2 regions of the Streptomyces kanasensis genome follow, and region 1 is predicted to be linked to the other one. Evidence: riboswitches for the same ligand, from Rfam matches in the RefSeq annotation. Region 1 holds a riboswitch; the other holds the start of a gene.

Region 1 (8,554 bases):
ACGTGGATCGAGGAGAAGGGCCGCGCGGTCGCCGTCCACACGCGCCGCGCGACCGACCCGCAGGCGGCGTTCGACGCCCTGGTGGACCCCCTCGCCGACCTGGCCACCCGGCACGGGCTCGTCGTGGAACCGGGCCGCATGGTCCTGGAGCTGCGCCCGCCCGGGATGGACAAGGGCGAGGCGCTCCTGGAGCACGTGCGCGCCACGGGCGCCGGGGCGGTCCTGTACGCGGGGGACGACCTCGGCGACCTGCCGGCCTTCGCCGCGGTGGAGAAGCTCCGCGCCGAGGGCGTCCCGGGCCTGCTGGTGTGCAGCGGCAGCGACGAGGTGAGCACCCTCGCCGCCCGCGCCGACCTCACCCTCCCGGGCCCGGCCGCGGTGGTCGGCTTCCTCGCCTCCCTGGCCCGCGCCCTCCCCCACTGACCGAACGGTCCCGGCGACGCGCACGCGCAGGCGCGCGCACGGCGAACGGCCCCGGCACGCGCCGGGGCCGTTCGCCGTGCGCGCGGGCGGGGGCCCGCCGCGGTCACAGGGCGCGCAGGGCCTCCAGCTGGTCGAGGAACCAGCGCTGCGGCGGGAGGGCGGTGGCCGCGGCGGCGAGGCGCTCGGTGCGTTCGGCGCGTTCGGCGGCCGGCATGGAGAGCGCCTCGTGCAGGGCCCGGGCGGTGCCGGTGACGTCGTACGGGTTGACCGTCACCGCGGCGTCGCCGAGCTCCTCGTGCGCCCCGGCCTCGCGGGACAGGACCAGGGCGCAGCCCCCGTCGGAGACGACCGGGACCTCCTTGGCGACCAGGTTCATGCCGTCCCTGATGGGGTTGACCAGCGCCACGTCGGCGAGGCGGTACGCGGCGAGGGAGCGGGCGAAGTCGTCCTTCACGTGGAGCAGGACCGGCGTCCAGCCGTCCGTGCCGTACGCGGTGTTGATCTCGTCCGCCAGCCGGGAGACCTCCGCGGTGTACTCCCGGTACACGGCGAGGTCCTGTCGGGAGGGGTAGGCGAAGGCGATGTGGACGACCCGCTCGCGCCACTCGGGGTGCTCCTCCAGCAGCGCCCGGTAGGAGAGCAGGCCGCGCACGATGTTCTTCGACAGCTCCGTGCGGTCCACGCGGATGACGGTCTTCCGGTCCGCCCCGCCGATCTGCTCCCGCAGCGTCGCCATGCGGTCCTCGACGTCCGCCTCGCGCGAGCGGGCGCGCAGGAATGCGGCGTCGGCGCCCAGGCCGTGCACGCCGATCCGCGTGTCGCCCGTGCCGCCGACGAGCCGCTCGCAGCAGGCGGCGAAGGAGTCCGCCCAGCGGCGGGTGAGGAAGCCGAGCCGGTCCGCGCCGAGCATGCCGCGCAGCAGCTCGCGGGCAACGTCGTCCGGGAGCATGCCGAAGTAGTCCGGCGGCGCCCACGGGGTGTGCGAGAAGTGGCCGATGCGCAGGTCGGGGCGGAGCTCGCGGAGCATGCCGGGGGCCAGCGCGAGGTGGTAGTCCTGGATGAGGACCGCCGCGCCCGGGGCCGCCTCCGCCGCGAGCGCCTCGGCGAAGGCGCGGTTGTACGTCCGGTACGCCTCCCAGCGCGTGCGGAACTCCGCGTCGAAGGCCGGCTCCAGGGGGGTCTGGTAGAGCATGTGGTGCACGAACCACAGCACGGAGTTGGCGATGCCGTTGTAGGCGGCGGCGTGCGTCTCCGCGTCGATGTCCAGCATGCGGACGCCCGTCTCGCCGACGCCCCGGCGCACCGCCTCGCGGTCGCCGTCGCCCAGCGCGGCGCACACCCACACCGCGCCCGCGTCGGGCCCGATCGCGGAGAGCCCGGAGACCAGGCCCCCGCCACCGCGCCTCGCCTCCAGCTCGCCGTCCTCCCGCAGCGCGTAGCTGACCGGACCGCGATTCGATGCCACCAGGATGTCCGAGACCATGAGGCCAACCTAGCCCGCGCCGGAAACGCTCAAACGTGCGGAAACGAACCCGCCGGCCGTCAGGCCACCCGGCGCTTCCGCACGTACTCCGCCACCTCGACCATCGGCGGGCGCTCCTCCGTGTCCACCGGGTGGGTACGCGGCGCGAACCCCGCCTCGGTGCGCTCGAACTGCGTCAGCCGCGGCCGCACCAGGTGCCCGCGCGACAGCCGCAGCTGGGCCGTGCGGTAGATCGCCGCGGCCATCCGCCCCAGCGCCCGGTCGTCCTGGTGGCGGTGGAGGCGCACGCCCACGTCGACCTGCGCCAGCGCGTCCAGCCCCACCAGGTGCAGCGCGTCCACCAGCAGCGCCAGTTCCACGCCGTACCCCACCGGGAAGGGCAGCCGCTCCAGCAGCGAGCGGCGGGCCGCGTACTCCCCGCCGAGCGGCTGGACGAACCCGGCCAGCTGCGGCCAGTGCAGGTTCAGCAGGGGCCGCGCGACCAGCTCCGTCACCCGTCCGCCCTGCCCGGCGGCCGGTCCGGAGCCGAGCGGCCGGTCGTACGTGGCCTTCACGAACTCGACGTCCGGGTCGGTGAGCAGCGGCCCCATGATGCCCGTCACGAAGTCGGCGCGGAACTCGCGCAGGTCGGCGTCGACGAAGCACACCACGTCCCCGCCGGTCACCAGCAGGGAGCGCCACAGCACCTCGCCCTTGCCCGGGACGGCGGGTATCCGCGGCAGCACGTCGTCCCGCGCCACCACGCGCGCGCCGGCCGCCGCGGCGACCTCGGCCGTGCGGTCGGTCGAGCCGGAGTCGAGGACGACGAGCTCGTCGACGAGCGGCACCGCCTCCGACATCAGCTCCCGCCGGATCACGGTGACGATCTCGCCGACCGTCGCCTCCTCGTCCAGCGCGGGCAGGACGACGCTCACCGTCGTGCCGCGGGCCCGCTTGGCGGCGAGCAGCCGGTCCAGGGGCCGGTCGGCCACGGACCAGGACCGCCGCTCCAGCCAGCGCTCCACCTCTTCCAGCACGCGCGCCTCTCCTCGGGTCGTTCCATAACCGCAGGTGATCCATCTCGTAGGTCGGACGCCCCTCTCGGACGCCGGCCCCTTCGGTTACAGTCTTGAACAACGCGTGAGACGCCCGCATGCCGGGGTCCCACGCCGACAACCACATACCGCTCATCCAGAGGGGCAGAGGGAAACGGCCCGATGAAGCCCCGGCAACCCTCCAGTCGGTCTCGCACGCGCACGTGCCGCGAGGTCCCCGGCTAGGGAAGGTGCCAAATCCGTCTCACGGCGAAAGACGCCAGTGAGAAAGATGAGGAGAAAGGGCCTCGCCTCCCATGGCTGTGCAGACCACCGCACCCACCAGCGCCACCTCCGTCGACCTCGGCCCCGCCGCCGGACTCTCCTGTCGCGAATGCGGTGAGCGCTTCGCGCTCGGCCCGATCTTCGCCTGCGAGTTCTGTTTCGGCCCCCTCGAAGTGGCCTACCACCTCCCGGCCGGCGACCCGGAGGAGCTGCGCAAGCGGATCGAGGCCGGCCCGGCCAACATCTGGCGCTACGCCCCCCTCCTGCCCGTCCCGGCCGACGTCGCCGACAAGCCCAACCTGAACCCCGGCTGGACGCCCCTCGTGCGGGCCGACAACCTCGCCCGCGAGCTGGGCGTCGAGCCCGGCAAGCTGTTCGTCAAGGACGACTCCGGGAACCCGACCCACTCCTTCAAGGACCGCGTGGTCGCCCAGGCCCTGGAGGCCGCCCGCGCCTTCGGCTTCACCACCCTGTCCTGCTCCTCCACGGGCAACCTCGCGGGCGCGGTGGGCGCCGCCGCCGCCCGCGCCGGCTTCCGCTCGTGCGTGTTCATCCCGCACGACCTGGAGCAGGGCAAGGTCGTCATGGCCGCGGTCTACGGCGGCGACCTCGTCGGCATCGAGGGCACGTACGACGACGTCAACCGCTTCTGCTCGGAGCTCATCGGCGACCCGCTCGGCGAGGGCTGGGGCTTCGTCAACGTCAACCTCCGCCCGTACTACGCCGAGGGCTCCAAGACCCTCGCGTACGAGATCTGCGAGCAGCTCGGGTGGCGGCTCCCCGACCAGCTGGTGATCCCGATCGCGTCCGGCTCGCAGCTGACGAAGATCGACAAGGGGCTGCAGGAGCTGATCCGGCTGGGCCTGGTCGAGGACAAGCCGTACAGGATCTTCGGCGCCCAGGCGGAGGGCTGCTCCCCGGTGTCGGCCGCCTTCAAGGCCGGCCACGACGTCGTGCGCCCGCAGAAGCCGAACACGATCGCCAAGTCGCTCGCCATCGGCAACCCGGCGGACGGACCGTACGTCCTCGACATCGCCCGCCGCACCGGCGGCGCGGTGGAGGACGTCGACGACGCGCAGGTCGTCGACGCGATCAAGCTGCTGGCCCGCACCGAGGGCATCTTCGCCGAGACGGCGGGCGGCGTGACGGTGGGCGTGACGCGCAAGCTCGTCGAGCAGGGCCTCCTCGACCCGACCCTCACCACCGTCGTCCTCAACACCGGCGACGGCCTCAAGACCCTGGACGCGGTCGCCCCGACGACCGGTCCCACCGCGACCATCCGCCCGAGCCTGGACGCGTTCCGGGACGCCGGCCTCGCCCACTGACCCCCCGGGAGACACGAAACATGAGCGTCAACGTCCGCATCCCCACCATCCTCCGCACGTACACGGACGGCCGGTCCGAGGTCGAGGCCGAGGGGGCCACCCTCGCCGAGGTCATCGAGTCCCTGGAGAAGAACCACCCGGGCATCGCCGCGCGCGTCCTCGACGACCAGGGGCAGCTGCGCCGCTTTGTGAACGTCTACGTCAACGACGACGACGTCCGCTTCGAGGGCGGGCTCGCCACGTCGACCCCCGACGGCGCGGGCGTCTCGATCATTCCGGCGGTAGCGGGCGGTTGCTGAGTTCCCTTCCGCTTTTCTCCGTTGCCCCCTCCGCCGACAAAAGCGGAGGGGGCAATTCTGCATGGTTGAGCGCGGTAGGGTTGGGGAAGTCCCCGCCGCCGCCTGTGCCACGTGCATATGAGAATGCGCCCGGCCGCGACAAGATGTAGCCAAAGTAGCGTCGTTTCTTGCGAACTTTGCGCCGTTTGCCCGGCCCGACTTGCCCGGGGTTATGACCATTGTGGACAGGTTCTCCCTTCGCCGGTGCTCGGAATTCTCGTCCGATTGACCTGTTGCAGAGGGCAGTTGGGCAGATACATTCAGCCGCGGTCGACGCGTTCCGGCGCACGCTCCTGGGGCGTCCCCGGCTCGGAGAGCCAGGGGTTCGGTCAGTGGGCGAGGTCTGACCCGGGTCCGCGAAGTGCGGTCCTGTGCAAGGGCCAGTAATAGGGGAGTTAGGCATGGCTCAGGGCACCGTCAAGTGGTTCAACGCGGAGAAGGGGTACGGCTTCATCGCGGTCGACGGTGGTGCGGATGTTTTCGTCCACTACAGCGCGATCCAGATGGATGGGTACCGCACCCTTGAGGAGGGCCAGCGGGTCGAGTTCGAGATCTCGCAGGGTCAGAAGGGTCCGCAGGCGGACATGGTCAAGATCGCCGTCTAGGTACGACGCGTCCGGCCAACGGCATGGCGACGGAGGGCCCGCACCCCGGCACCGGGGTGCGGGCCCTCCGCCCGTCCCGGGGACCGGCAGGTCCCCCGCGCCCGGACCGGGCCCGAACCGCGCCCGCGCACGCCCGGGTGCCGCGCACGGCCGGTGCCGCGACGGCCGGTGCCGGATGCCGCGCACTGCCCGGTGCCGGACGGGGCGCTCCAGGCCGCCACGCGGGTTCGCACCCGGGGTTGTGAGGGTGAGCGGCGCGGGGCCGTGCCCTTGGCCGGTACGCCCCGGCCGGTACGCCCCCACCGCCGCGCGGGGTCGCGCCGCCCGGGTGGGTGGGGGTGGGTGCTACGGGGCCGCCCCGGCTGACGGGCAAGCCCCCAGGTCGATGCGCCCGGCCGGCACGCCCTGCGGCCGCGCGGGGGTCGCACCCGGGGTGCCTGAGGGCGGGCGGTGCGAGGCCGCGCCCCCTCGGCGGGCGCGCCCCGTCGGCGCGTACGCGCCAGGTTCGTGCGCCCCCGGCCCGTACGAGCCCGCCGGCCGCCGGGTGTGTGAGGGGTGAGCGGTGCGGGGCCGCCCCCTCGGCGGGCGCGCCCCTCCGGTGCGCACGCCCCAGGTTCGTACGCCCCCACCGCCCGTACCGGACGGGGTCCGTGGCCCCGTCGCCCGCGTGCCGTGCCCGTTCCCGTGTGCCGCGCGCCGGTGCCCGTGCCCGGCCGCGCGGCGTGGTCCGCGGCCGTGTCCGGCGAACGCCGGCTCCGTCCGACCCGCGTCGTGCGCGTCGTGCGCGTGGGGCGGCGGTGGCCCCGCCGTGGGGGCGCGGGCTTTGGTGCCCCGCCGCGGGGCGCCTCCGGCACCCCTGCCGGGCCCGCGCGGTGCCGGCCGGCAGGGGTGCCGGTGCCCGGTGGTGTCCGGGGCGGGGCCGCGCCCCGGTGGTCCCCGGGTGCGCGCCGGCGCCGGTGGACGCGCCCCGCGCGCACGTCCGGTGGGGGCGCGCGGGGTGGTTCGCGGAGGGCGATCGCAGGCCCCGTCCCGGGGTGGGGCGCTTGCACTCTCCTAGGGCGAGTGCTAATCATTGGCATTAGCACTCTGAGAGTGAGAGTGACAACCAAGGACCTCGTGGGTGAGGCCCGCAGGGCGGCGTGGGGCAGGGAACCACGCGGCACACGGGCCGTCCGTCGCGGGCGCCAGCGCGGTCCGGAGCAATCCTTCCCCAAGCTCTCTACTGCGTCCGAGCAGGGGAGACCCCATCAGTCCGGGAGGACCACTTCACATGGCCAAGATCATCGCGTTCGACGAGGAGGCACGGCGCGGTCTCGAGCGCGGGATGAACCAGCTCGCCGACGCCGTCAAGGTCACCCTTGGTCCCAAGGGTCGCAACGTCGTCCTCGAGAAGAAGTGGGGCGCCCCCACGATCACCAACGATGGTGTGTCCATCGCCAAGGAGATCGAGCTCGAGGACCCGTACGAGAAGATCGGCGCCGAGCTGGTCAAGGAAGTCGCCAAGAAGACGGACGACGTCGCCGGTGACGGTACGACCACCGCGACCGTCCTCGCCCAGGCGCTCGTCCGCGAGGGTCTGCGCAACGTCGCCGCCGGCGCCAACCCGATGGCCCTGAAGCGCGGCATCGAGAAGGCCGTCGAGGCCGTCTCCGGTGCGCTGCTGGAGCAGGCGAAGGACGTGGAGACGAAGGAGCAGATCGCCTCCACCGCGTCCATCTCCGCCGCCGACACCCAGATCGGCGAGCTCATCGCCGAGGCCATGGACAAGGTCGGCAAGGAAGGCGTCATCACCGTCGAGGAGTCCAACACCTTCGGGCTCGAGCTCGAGCTCACCGAAGGTATGCGCTTCGACAAGGGTTACATCTCGGCGTACTTCGCGACCGACATGGAGCGCATGGAGGCCGTCCTCGAGGACCCCTACATCCTCATCGTCAACTCCAAGGTCTCCGCGGTGAAGGACCTCCTCCCGCTGCTGGAGAAGGTCATGCAGTCCGGCAAGCCGCTGCTGATCATCGCCGAGGACGTCGAGGGCGAGGCCCTGTCCACGCTGGTCGTCAACAAGATCCGCGGCACGTTCAAGTCCGTCGCCGTCAAGGCCCCGGGCTTCGGCGACCGCCGCAAGGCCATGCTCGGCGACATCGCCATCCTCACCGGTGGCCAGGTCATCTCCGAGGAGGTCGGCCTCAAGCTGGACAACGCCGGTCTCGACCTCCTGGGCCGCGCCCGCAAGGTCGTCATCACCAAGGACGAGACGACCATCGTCGACGGTGCCGGTGACAGCGAGCAGGTCGCGGGCCGCGTGAACCAGATCCGCGCCGAGATCGAGAACTCCGACTCGGACTACGACCGCGAGAAGCTCCAGGAGCGCCTCGCGAAGCTGGCCGGCGGCGTGGCCGTCATCAAGGCCGGCGCCGCCACCGAGGTGGAGCTCAAGGAGCGCAAGCACCGCATCGAGGACGCGGTGCGCAACGCCAAGGCCGCCGTCGAGGAGGGCATCGTCGCCGGTGGTGGCGTGGCCCTGCTCCAGGCGTCCAGCGTCTTCGACAAGCTGGAGCTGGAGGGCGACGAGGCCACCGGTGCCGCCGCCGTGAAGGCCGCCCTGGAGGCCCCGCTCAAGCAGATCGCCGTCAACGCCGGCCTCGAGGGCGGTGTCGTGGTGGAGAAGGTGCGCAACCTGACCCCGGGTCACGGCCTGAACGCCGCGACCGGCGAGTACGTCGACCTGGTCGCCGAGGGCATCATCGACCCGGCCAAGGTGACGCGCTCCGCGCTGCAGAACGCCGCGTCGATCGCCGCGCTGTTCCTCACCACCGAGGCCGTCATCGCCGACAAGCCGGAGAAGAACGCCGCGCCGGCCGGCGGCGGCATGCCGGGCGGTGACATGGACTTCTGATCCTTCACGGATCGGACCCGTCCAGAACGACGAAGGGCGGCACCCCTCTTGCGGGGGTGCCGCCCTCCGTCGTACCCGCACCCGTCCCGCACCCGTCACGCCCCCGCCGCCCCCTCGCCCCCCGTCCCCGCCGCCCCCGCCCCCGCCCCGTCACCCCCTCCCTCGGCTCCCGTCGAGCCCGACCCGGCA
Region 2 (8,554 bases), on a different contig from region 1:
CTCGACGGCCCGGGTCAGCTCCGGCTGGGTTCCCCGCAGCCGCTCGCCGATCCGCTGCCGGAAGAGCGCGTCGCCCTCCAGCGCGGCCGCCATGGCGTTGCCCGCGAACCTGGCCCGGCGCGAGGGGGTGAACCGCGCGTACTGCCGCAACTGGGCCGGCAGCTCGGCGACCGTCAGGCCGCCGAACGCCTCGGACACGAGCGCCACGACCCGGCGCCGCACCGGCTCGGGCAGCGGGCGGTCGAGCGCCTCGGCGGCGTCACCGGCCGCACCGGCCGACTCAGCGCCGCTTTCGGGCTGCGCCACGATCCGTCACCCCTACCGTCGTTCTCTCTTCACCGGGCCGCCCGCCGCACCGGGCGCGCCGCTCAGGAGCCGGCGCCCGGCCTGTCCACCAGCTCGATCCGGTCCACGGCGTTGCACCAGCGGCAGCGGACCGACTCGATGGTCTCACTGACCACCTCGCGCTCCTCCACCGTGGGCTCCCCCGCCAGGTCCAGATGGACGTACTCCACGACCTTCGAGGAGCGCGTCACGTCGAAACGTGTCAGGTTGCCGCACAGGGTGCAGCGCCAGCGGGTCTCGGCGGTCGGCTGGGGAACCGTCGTCATGGTGGCCGTCCTTGTCATGGTCCGGTCGTTCCAGTAATCGACCCGCGGTGCGCCGTCGGACTGCGGGTGCCCCGGGAGCGGCCCCGGGCACGTCCGTAACCCTACGGCCTCGGCGGTCCCCCCTGCTCGGGCGGAGGGCGGGGCCGGCCCAGGGTGACCGCCGGCCCGGCGAGGCGCTCTGTCCGGCTCGCTCCCCGTACGTCATGATCTGTGCGTGAGGGATTGGCGCGGAACGTTCCGGCGTGCGGTCACCGGGCCCTCGGTGACCTACGCCGTCATCGGCGTGTGCGCGGTGGTGTTCGTCCTCGGACCGGCCTCGGGGCTCAATCCGTCGTACGGGACGGGCGACGACCTCGTCCTGGCCCAGAGCGACTACTTCCGGCGCTGGGGAGTGATTCCGGCGGACCTGCTGAGCGGGTCGCCCGCGGCGCTGCTCACCCCGCTGAGCGCCCTGTTCGTGCACGGCAACTGGCTGCACCTGCTCGGCAACATGCTCTTCCTCTTCGTCTTCGGCGCGATGGCCGAGGAGCGCATGGGGCACTTGCGCTTCGGCGCCTTCTACGTGGTCTGCGGCTGTCTGGCACTCGCCGGGTACGCGCTGGCGCACGCGGACAGCGGGCAGACGCTCGTGGGGGCGTCGGGGGCGATCTCGGGGGTGCTCGGGGCGTTCCTCTACCTCTTCCCGCGTGCCCGGGTCACGAGCCTCTTCCCGTTCCTCTTCTTCCTGCCGCTGCGCTTCCCCGCCTGGATCGTGCTGGTCTTCTGGTTCGCCCTGCAGTGGCTGGCGGCGCGCGGCGCCGGCAGCGGTCCGGGCGTCGCCTACCTCGCGCACCTGATCGGCTTCGGGCTGGGCTTCCTCCACGCGTGGGCGCGCTACCGGGGCATTAGAGTGAAGGCCCCAGCAGCGGCCACCGAGGGAGAGGGACAGCCGTGATCACCGCGATCGTGCTCATCAAGACCAGCGTGGACCGCATTCCGGAGATCGCGGAGGCGATCGCCGCTCTCGACAACGTGAGCGAGGTCTTCTCCGTCACCGGCACCTACGACCTCGTCGCCATGGTCCGCGTGGCCAGGCACGACGACCTGGCCGACGTCATCCCGGGCAGCATCAGCAAGATCCCCGGAGTCGTCGCGACCGACACCCACGTCGCCTTCCGCACGTACTCCCAGCACGACCTGGAGGCGGCCTTCGCGATCGGCCTCGACGCGTAACCCAGCGAATCACCCGTACGGGTGAAACGGATTCAGCCACGGTCCGGCACGCAGCGCCCGTCCTCGGTGCGGTAGCTCCAGCGGGCGCCGTCGCGGACCAGCTCGCGCACGGCCCGGACGAAGCGCTCGACGTGCTCGTCGGGCGTCCCCGCGCCGAAGCTGACCCGGATCGCGTTGAGGGACCGCTCGCCCGGTCCGGCCTCCGGCGCGCCGCACGCGCCGGGCTCCTGCGGGGCCCCGCCCAGCAGCGTGCGCACCAGCGGGTGGGCGCAGAAGAGGCCGTCGCGCACGCCGATGCCGTACTCGGCGGAGAGCGCGGCGGCGAAGTGCGAGCTGTTCCACCCCTCCACGACGAAGGAGAGGACGCCGACGCGCGGGGCGTCGTCGCCGAACAGCGACAGCACGCGCACCTGCGGCACGTCGGCCAACCCCTGCCGCACGCGCGTGATGAGCTCGCACTCCCGGGCCACGAGCGCGTCGAACCCGGCCTCGGTCAGCGCGGTGCACGCCGAGGCGACCGCGTAGGCGCCGATCACGTTGGGTGAACCGGCTTCGTGCCGGGCGGCCGTGGTGTGCCAGTCGACGTCCACGCCGCCGTCCGCCCGCCGGGCCACGCGCCGGGAGGCGCCCCCACCCGCCAGATACGGCTCGGCCTCCCGCAGCCAGTCCGCCCGGCCGGCCAGCACGCCGGTGCCGAACGGCGCGTACAGCTTGTGCCCCGAGAAGGCCACCCAGTCCACGTCCAGGTCGGCGACGTCCACCGGGTGGTGGGGCGCCAACTGGGCGGCGTCGAGGACGATGCGCGCCCCGTGCGCGTGCGCGGCCGCGGCCAGTTCGCGTACGGGCCACAGCTCTCCGGTCACGTTGGAGGCGCCGGTCACGCACACGAGGGCGGGGCCGTACGGCTCCCGGTCGGCGAGGGCCCGCTCCAGCGTGCGCACGGCCTGCCCCGGCGTGCGCGGCGCGTCCAGGTAGGTGACCCGCGCGCCCCGCCACGGCAGCAGCGACGCGTGGTGCTCCGTCTCGAAGACGAACACCTCGCACCCCTCGGGCAGTACGTGCGCGAGGAGGTTCAGCGAGTCGGTCGTGGAGCGGGTGAACACCACCTGGTCGTCGGGGCGGCAGCCGAGAAAGGCGGCGACGGTCGCGCGGCTGCTCTCGAACAGGTCGGTGGAGAGCTGCGAGAGGTACCCGGCGCCGCGGTGGACGCTGCCGTAGTACGGCGCGTACGCGGCGACGTCGTCCCAGACGCGCTGCAGCGCGGGCGCGCTGGCCGCGTAGTCCAGCGCGGCGTACGTGACGTGGCCGCCGGTGACGAGCGGCACGGTCACGTCCCGCCCGAGCACGGGCAGCGGACCGTCGGAGGCGGAGGGGGTGGAGGCGGTGGAGACGGGGACGGTGGCCGGCGCGGGCACGGCGGCGGACACCGCGGGGGCGGCCTCGGTGAGGGGGGAAACGGTGGCGTTCGGGTACGCGGACATGGCGGACTCTCCCAACGGGCGCGGCGAATGGGGGCGTGCGGAACCCGCAGGGCGACGGCAGGGCCGTGGCGCGTACGGGTGACTGCCTCGACGCACGGCCCGGCGATGACGACGGTGGCCGTGCGGAGGGGGAGGAGGGCCGAAGGCCCTAGCGCATTCGCTTGCTCACGAGACTGCTCCCTCGGGACCAGGACCCCAGGGTGTGCAGGGGTCCGCGCTTGCCGCAGACCTCGCTGCCTGCGGCCTGGTCTTCACCCGGGGCCCCAGGGGGTGTCTTTCGGATCCTGCCGGGCTCGCGGCGCCCGGCCTGATCCAAGAAGCAGGACCTAGCGGTTGCTGGCGCGGACCCAGCGGTCCAGGGTCGCGCGGGCGGCGCCCGAGTCGATGGACTGCGCGGCCTTCTCCATGCCCGCCCGGATCTGCTCGGCCAGCGGCGCGTCGGTCGGGGCCAGGGCCACCAGGGCCGCAGCCGAGTTGAGCAGCACGGCGTCCCGCACCGGGCCCCGCTCGCCGGCGAGCAGCCGGCGGGCGACGTCGGCGTTGTACGAGGCGTCCGCGCCGCGCAGGGCCTCCACGGGCACCAGGTCGAGGCCCACGTCGCGCGGGTCGAACGCCTCCTCGCGCACGGCCCCGTCGCGGACGGTCCACACGCGGGACGTCGCGGTGGTGGTCAGCTCGTCGAGGCCGTCGTCGCCGCGGAAGACGAGCGCCGACGAGCCGCGCTCGGCGAGTACGCCGGCGAGGATGGGGGCCATGCGGGCGTCCGCGACGCCGGTCGCCTGGGCCCGTACGCGGGCGGGGTTGGTCAGCGGCCCGAGGAAGTTGAAGGTCGTGCGGATGCCCAGCTCCTTGCGGGCCGCGGCGACGTGGCGCAGGGCGGGGTGGAACTTGACGGCGAAGCAGAAGGTGATGCCCGCCTCGTCGGCGACCTCGGCGACCCGCTCCGGGGTCAGTTCGAGGTTGACGCCGAGCTTCTCCAGGACGTCCGAGGCGCCGGAGGCGGAGGAGGCGGCGCGGTTGCCGTGCTTGACGACCTTCGCGCCCGTACCGGCCACGACGACCGCCGACATGGTGGAGATGTTGACGGTCTTCGCGCCGTCACCGCCGGTGCCGACGATGTCGACGGACGGACCGGGCACGTCGATGGTGCGGGCGTGGGCGTACATGGTGCGGACGAGGCCGGTGATCTCCTCGACCGTCTCCCCCTTCGCGCGCAGGGCGACCGCGAAGCCGGCGATCTGCGCGTCGGTGGCCTCGCCGCTGAGGACGCGCTCCATCGCCCAGGCGGTCGTGTCGGCGTCGAGGTCCCGGCCGGCGAGGAGGGTGTCGAGGACCACGGGCCAGGAGCGGCCCGCCGTGGTCGGTCCTCCAGCGGGTTGCACAGCGCTCATGGTCGCTCCTGGGTCCGTGACGGATGAGAGCCCCAGCCTATCCACCGCCGGGGACGGCGAAGAGCCCCGTCCGACGATTGGACGGGGCTCCTGCCGTGGCGACCTTCTCGGGTCCGGGGTCCCCCCGGGGGCGGACCCTCGGGGGGAGGTGATCAGTGGTGGCCGTGGCCCGCGCTGATCTCCTTGTACTCCTCGGCCGTGGCCTTGGGAACCTGGTTCCCCTCACCGAAGTAGCCCTTGCTCAGCTTCGCGCGGAGCTTCGCCGAACGGGTCGGCTTCCGCTCGACGCCGTTCTCGTCGACCGTCGGGCCGAGCTCGGCGGGCGCGTACTGCTCGTGCGCGGTGAGCGCGTGCAGCTGGGCCTGGCTGAGCGGCTCGTGGACCTCGACGAACTCACCGTGCGGCAGCCGCTTGATGATGCCCGTCTCACGGCCGTGCAGGACCTTGTCGCGGTCGCGGCGCTGGAGACCCAGGCAGATCCGCTTCGTGACGACGAAGGCGATGACCGGTCCGACGAAGAAGGCGATCCGGACGAACCAGGTGACCGCGTTGATCGACATGTGGAAGTGCGTGGCGACGATGTCGTTGCCACCACCGATCAGCATGACCATGTAGCCGGTGATCCACGCGACGCCGAGGCCCGTGCGGGTCGGGGCGTTGCGCGGGCGGTCCAGGATGTGGTGCTCGCGCTTGTCGCCGGTGATCCACGACTCGATGAACGGGTACGCCGCGATGGCGGCCAGCATCACGCCGAACAGGACCAGCGGGATGAACACGCCCAGGACGAGCGTGTGGCCCCACAGGTTGATCTCCCAGCCGGGCATGGCGCGGATCAGGCCCTCGGCGAAGCCCATGTACCAGTCGGGCTGCGCACCGGTGGACACCTGGTCCGGGCGGTACGGACCGAGGGCCCACACCGGGTTGATGGTGAACGCGCCGGCGATGACCGCGACGACGCCGAAGACCAGGAAGAAGAAGCCACCGGCCTTCGCCATGTACACCGGCAGCAGCGGCATGCCGACGACGTTCTTGTTCGTCCGGCCGGGGCCCGCGAACTGCGTGTGCTTGTGGTAGAAGACCAGGATCAGGTGGGCCACCACGAGGCCGAGCATGATGCCCGGCAGCAGCAGGATGTGGATCGAGTAGAACCGGGCGACCATGTCGTGGCCGGGGAACTCGCCGCCGAAGATGAACATCGACAGGTACGTGCCCACGATCGGCACGGACAGGATCGCACCCTGCGTGAAGCGGACACCGGTGCCGGAGAGCAGGTCGTCCGGGAGCGAGTAACCGGTGAAGCCGGTGAACATGCCCAGGACGAACAGCAGGAAGCCGAACAGCCAGTTGATCTCACGCGGCTTGCGGAACGCGCCGGTGAAGAAGACGCGCATCATGTGCACGAACATGCCGGCGATGAAGATCAGCGCCGCCCAGTGGTGGATCTGCCGGATCAGCAGACCGCCGCGGACGTCGAAGCTGATGTCCAGGGTCGAGGCGTACGCCTCGGTCATCCGCACACCCTGCATCGGCACGTACGAGCCGTGGTACACGATCTCGTTCATGCTCGGGTGGAAGAAGAGCGTCAGGTACACGCCCGTCAGGATGATGATGATGAAGGTGTAGAGGCAGACCTCGCCCAACATGAAGGACCAGTGGTCCGGGAAGATCTTCCGCATGTTGGACTTGGCCAGGGAGTAGATCCCGAGCCGTCCGTCCGCCCAGTCGGCGACCCGCTCACCGGCGGGCGCCTTGCGCGTCGTGTCGTTGGCGGTACTCATCCGCGCTCCCAGAATGCAGGACCGACCGGCTCTTCGAAGTCGCCGAGCGCCTCGAGGAAGCCCTTGTCATCGACGCCGATCCGCAGCTGCGGAAGGGCGTGGCCGGCAGGGCCGAAGATGACGCGGGCGCCGTCGGACAGGTCGAAGGTGGACTGGTGGCACGGGCAGAGCACGTGGTGGGTCTGCTGCTCGTACAGGGACACCGGACAGCCCACGTGGGTGCAGATCTTGGAGAAGGCCACGATGCCGTCGTGCGACCACTCGAGCTCGCGCTTGTCCTTGATGTCGGCCGGCTGGATCCGGACGATCATCAGGGCGTCCTTGGCGATCTTGTTGTTGAAGTCGTGGTCCTCCTCGCTCAGGCCCTCCGGCATGGCGAAGGTGAGCGAACCGACCGAGACGTCCTCGGGCCGCAGGGGCTCGAAGGTGTTCATGTTGATCAGCCGCTTGCCCTTGGCCCACGAGGTGTGGAAGAGCTTCTTCTCGGGCATCGGGCCGAGCTCACGCAGGAGCACGAGACCGGACAGCGGCACCATCGCGAGCGCGCCGAACATCGTGTTGCGGATCAGCTTGCGCCGTCCCAGACCGGACTCCGCCGCACCCTGGGCGAAGTCGGCCATCACCTTGGCCTTGAGCTCGGGAGCCGCCTCGATCGGGTGGCGGTCGTCGGCCATCTCCTCGTCCGACATCAGCGTGCGGGCCCAGTGGACCGCGCCGGCGCCGATGCAGAACAGGGCGATGCCCAGCGTCAGACCGAGCGACAGGTTGGTCGCGCTGACGTGGCCGAGGGGCCACACGTACACGATCTTGTCGACGGGGAAGGCCACGAACGAGGCGATGAAGCCGACGGTGGCCAGCATCGAGATCGTGAACAGCAGGGCGACCGTCCGCTCGGACCGCTTGGCGGCCCGCTCGTCGATGTCCTGGACGCGGGGCTTGTGGGGCGGGAGCCCCGGGTCGGCGAACGGGCTCTCGGCTACTGCCGAGCCGTGCGCGGTGTCCTGCTTCTGCGGCAGGCTCTCATCGGAGATCTCTTGGCTACTCATGACTTCTTGGCCTTAGCGGTGTGGGCCGCGACCCAGACGGCGACGGCGATCAGCGTACCGAGACCGAAGATCCAGCCGAACAGACCCTCGCTGACCGGTCCGAGGCTGCCCAGCCCGAAGCCGCCGGGGGTCGGCGTCTCGTCACCGTTCACGGCCTTGATGTACGCGATGATTTCCTTCTTCTCCTTCTCCGGCATGGTGGTGTCGGGGAAGGTGGGCATGTTCTGCGGGCCGGTCTGCATGGCCTCGTAGATGTGCTTCTCGCTGACGCCGTCGAGGCCCGGTGCGTACTTGCCCTTGGTGAGCGCGCCACCCTCACCGGTGAAGTTGTGGCACTGGGCGCAGTTGTTGCGGAACAGCTCGCCACCCTTGGCGACGTCCGCGCCCTCCACGCTGTACTGCTTCTCGGTGGGGGTGATCGGGCCGGCGCCGAGCGACGCGATGTACGCCGCGAGCTGGTCGATCTGGGCCTGCGTGTAGATGTTCTTCTTCCGCGGGACCTGGGCGCCCGGCTGCTGCGCCGGCATGCGGCCGGTGCCGACCTGGAAGTCGACGGCGGCCGAGCCGACGCCCACGAGGGACGGGCCGTCGGAGGTGCCCTGACCGCCGGTGCCGTGGCAGCTGGCGCAGCCGACGGTGTAGAGCTTCTTGCCCTCCTCGATGGCGAGGGACTGGGCGGTCTCGTCGGCCTGGGCCGTGCTCGCGGGCGCGAACGCGGCGTAGAGCCCCCCAGTGGCCGCCAGCGCGAGGAGTAGGACGACGACCGCCGCCAGCGGATGGCGTCGTCGTGCGGAGAGCTTTTTCACGGATTACCCCGGTGTCAGGATCTTCTGCGTCGATGCTTGCTGGAAGTGTCTCGGTCCGCCAGGCGGCGGCCCGATTACTTGATCATGTAGATCGTGGCGAAGAGGCCGATCCAGACGACATCGACGAAGTGCCAGTAGTAGGACACGACGATGGCGGCGGTTGCCTGCTCGTGGGTGAAGCGCCTCGCGGCGTACGTCCGGCCGAGGACCAGGAGGAACGCGATGAGGC

The links. A riboswitch is a leader RNA that binds a small molecule or an ion and turns the genes downstream of it on or off. The one in region 1 is predicted to bind S-adenosylmethionine.
Region 2: another riboswitch for S-adenosylmethionine. It lies ahead of ACF053_RS17880 (aminotransferase class V-fold PLP-dependent enzyme); the one in region 1 lies ahead of thrC (threonine synthase).

The regions. Positions count from the first base shown of each region.
Region 1 covers NZ_JBIBSF010000005.1:113,153-121,706, forward strand. The annotation lists gene otsB (trehalose-phosphatase) at 1-423, shown strand, start outside; gene ACF053_RS14625 (alpha,alpha-trehalose-phosphate synthase (UDP-forming)) at 527-1,906, opposite strand; gene ACF053_RS14630 (glucosyl-3-phosphoglycerate synthase) at 1,966-2,922, opposite strand; SAM riboswitch class I at 3,070-3,218, shown strand; gene thrC (threonine synthase) at 3,237-4,529, shown strand; gene ACF053_RS14640 (MoaD/ThiS family protein) at 4,550-4,828, shown strand; gene ACF053_RS14645 (cold-shock protein) at 5,269-5,472, shown strand; gene groL (chaperonin GroEL) at 6,743-8,365, shown strand.
Region 2 covers NZ_JBIBSF010000006.1:358,377-366,930, forward strand. The annotation lists gene ACF053_RS17860 (NYN domain-containing protein) at 1-306, opposite strand, end outside; gene ACF053_RS17865 (hypothetical protein) at 369-611, opposite strand; gene ACF053_RS17870 (rhomboid family intramembrane serine protease) at 826-1,545, shown strand; gene ACF053_RS17875 (Lrp/AsnC family transcriptional regulator) at 1,542-1,823, shown strand; gene ACF053_RS17880 (aminotransferase class V-fold PLP-dependent enzyme) at 1,856-3,304, opposite strand; SAM riboswitch class IV at 3,514-3,631, opposite strand; gene trpD (anthranilate phosphoribosyltransferase) at 3,631-4,695, opposite strand; gene qcrB (cytochrome bc1 complex cytochrome b subunit) at 4,848-6,473, opposite strand; gene qcrA (cytochrome bc1 complex Rieske iron-sulfur subunit) at 6,470-7,519, opposite strand; gene qcrC (cytochrome bc1 complex diheme cytochrome c subunit) at 7,516-8,325, opposite strand; gene ctaE (aa3-type cytochrome oxidase subunit III) at 8,400-8,554, opposite strand, start outside.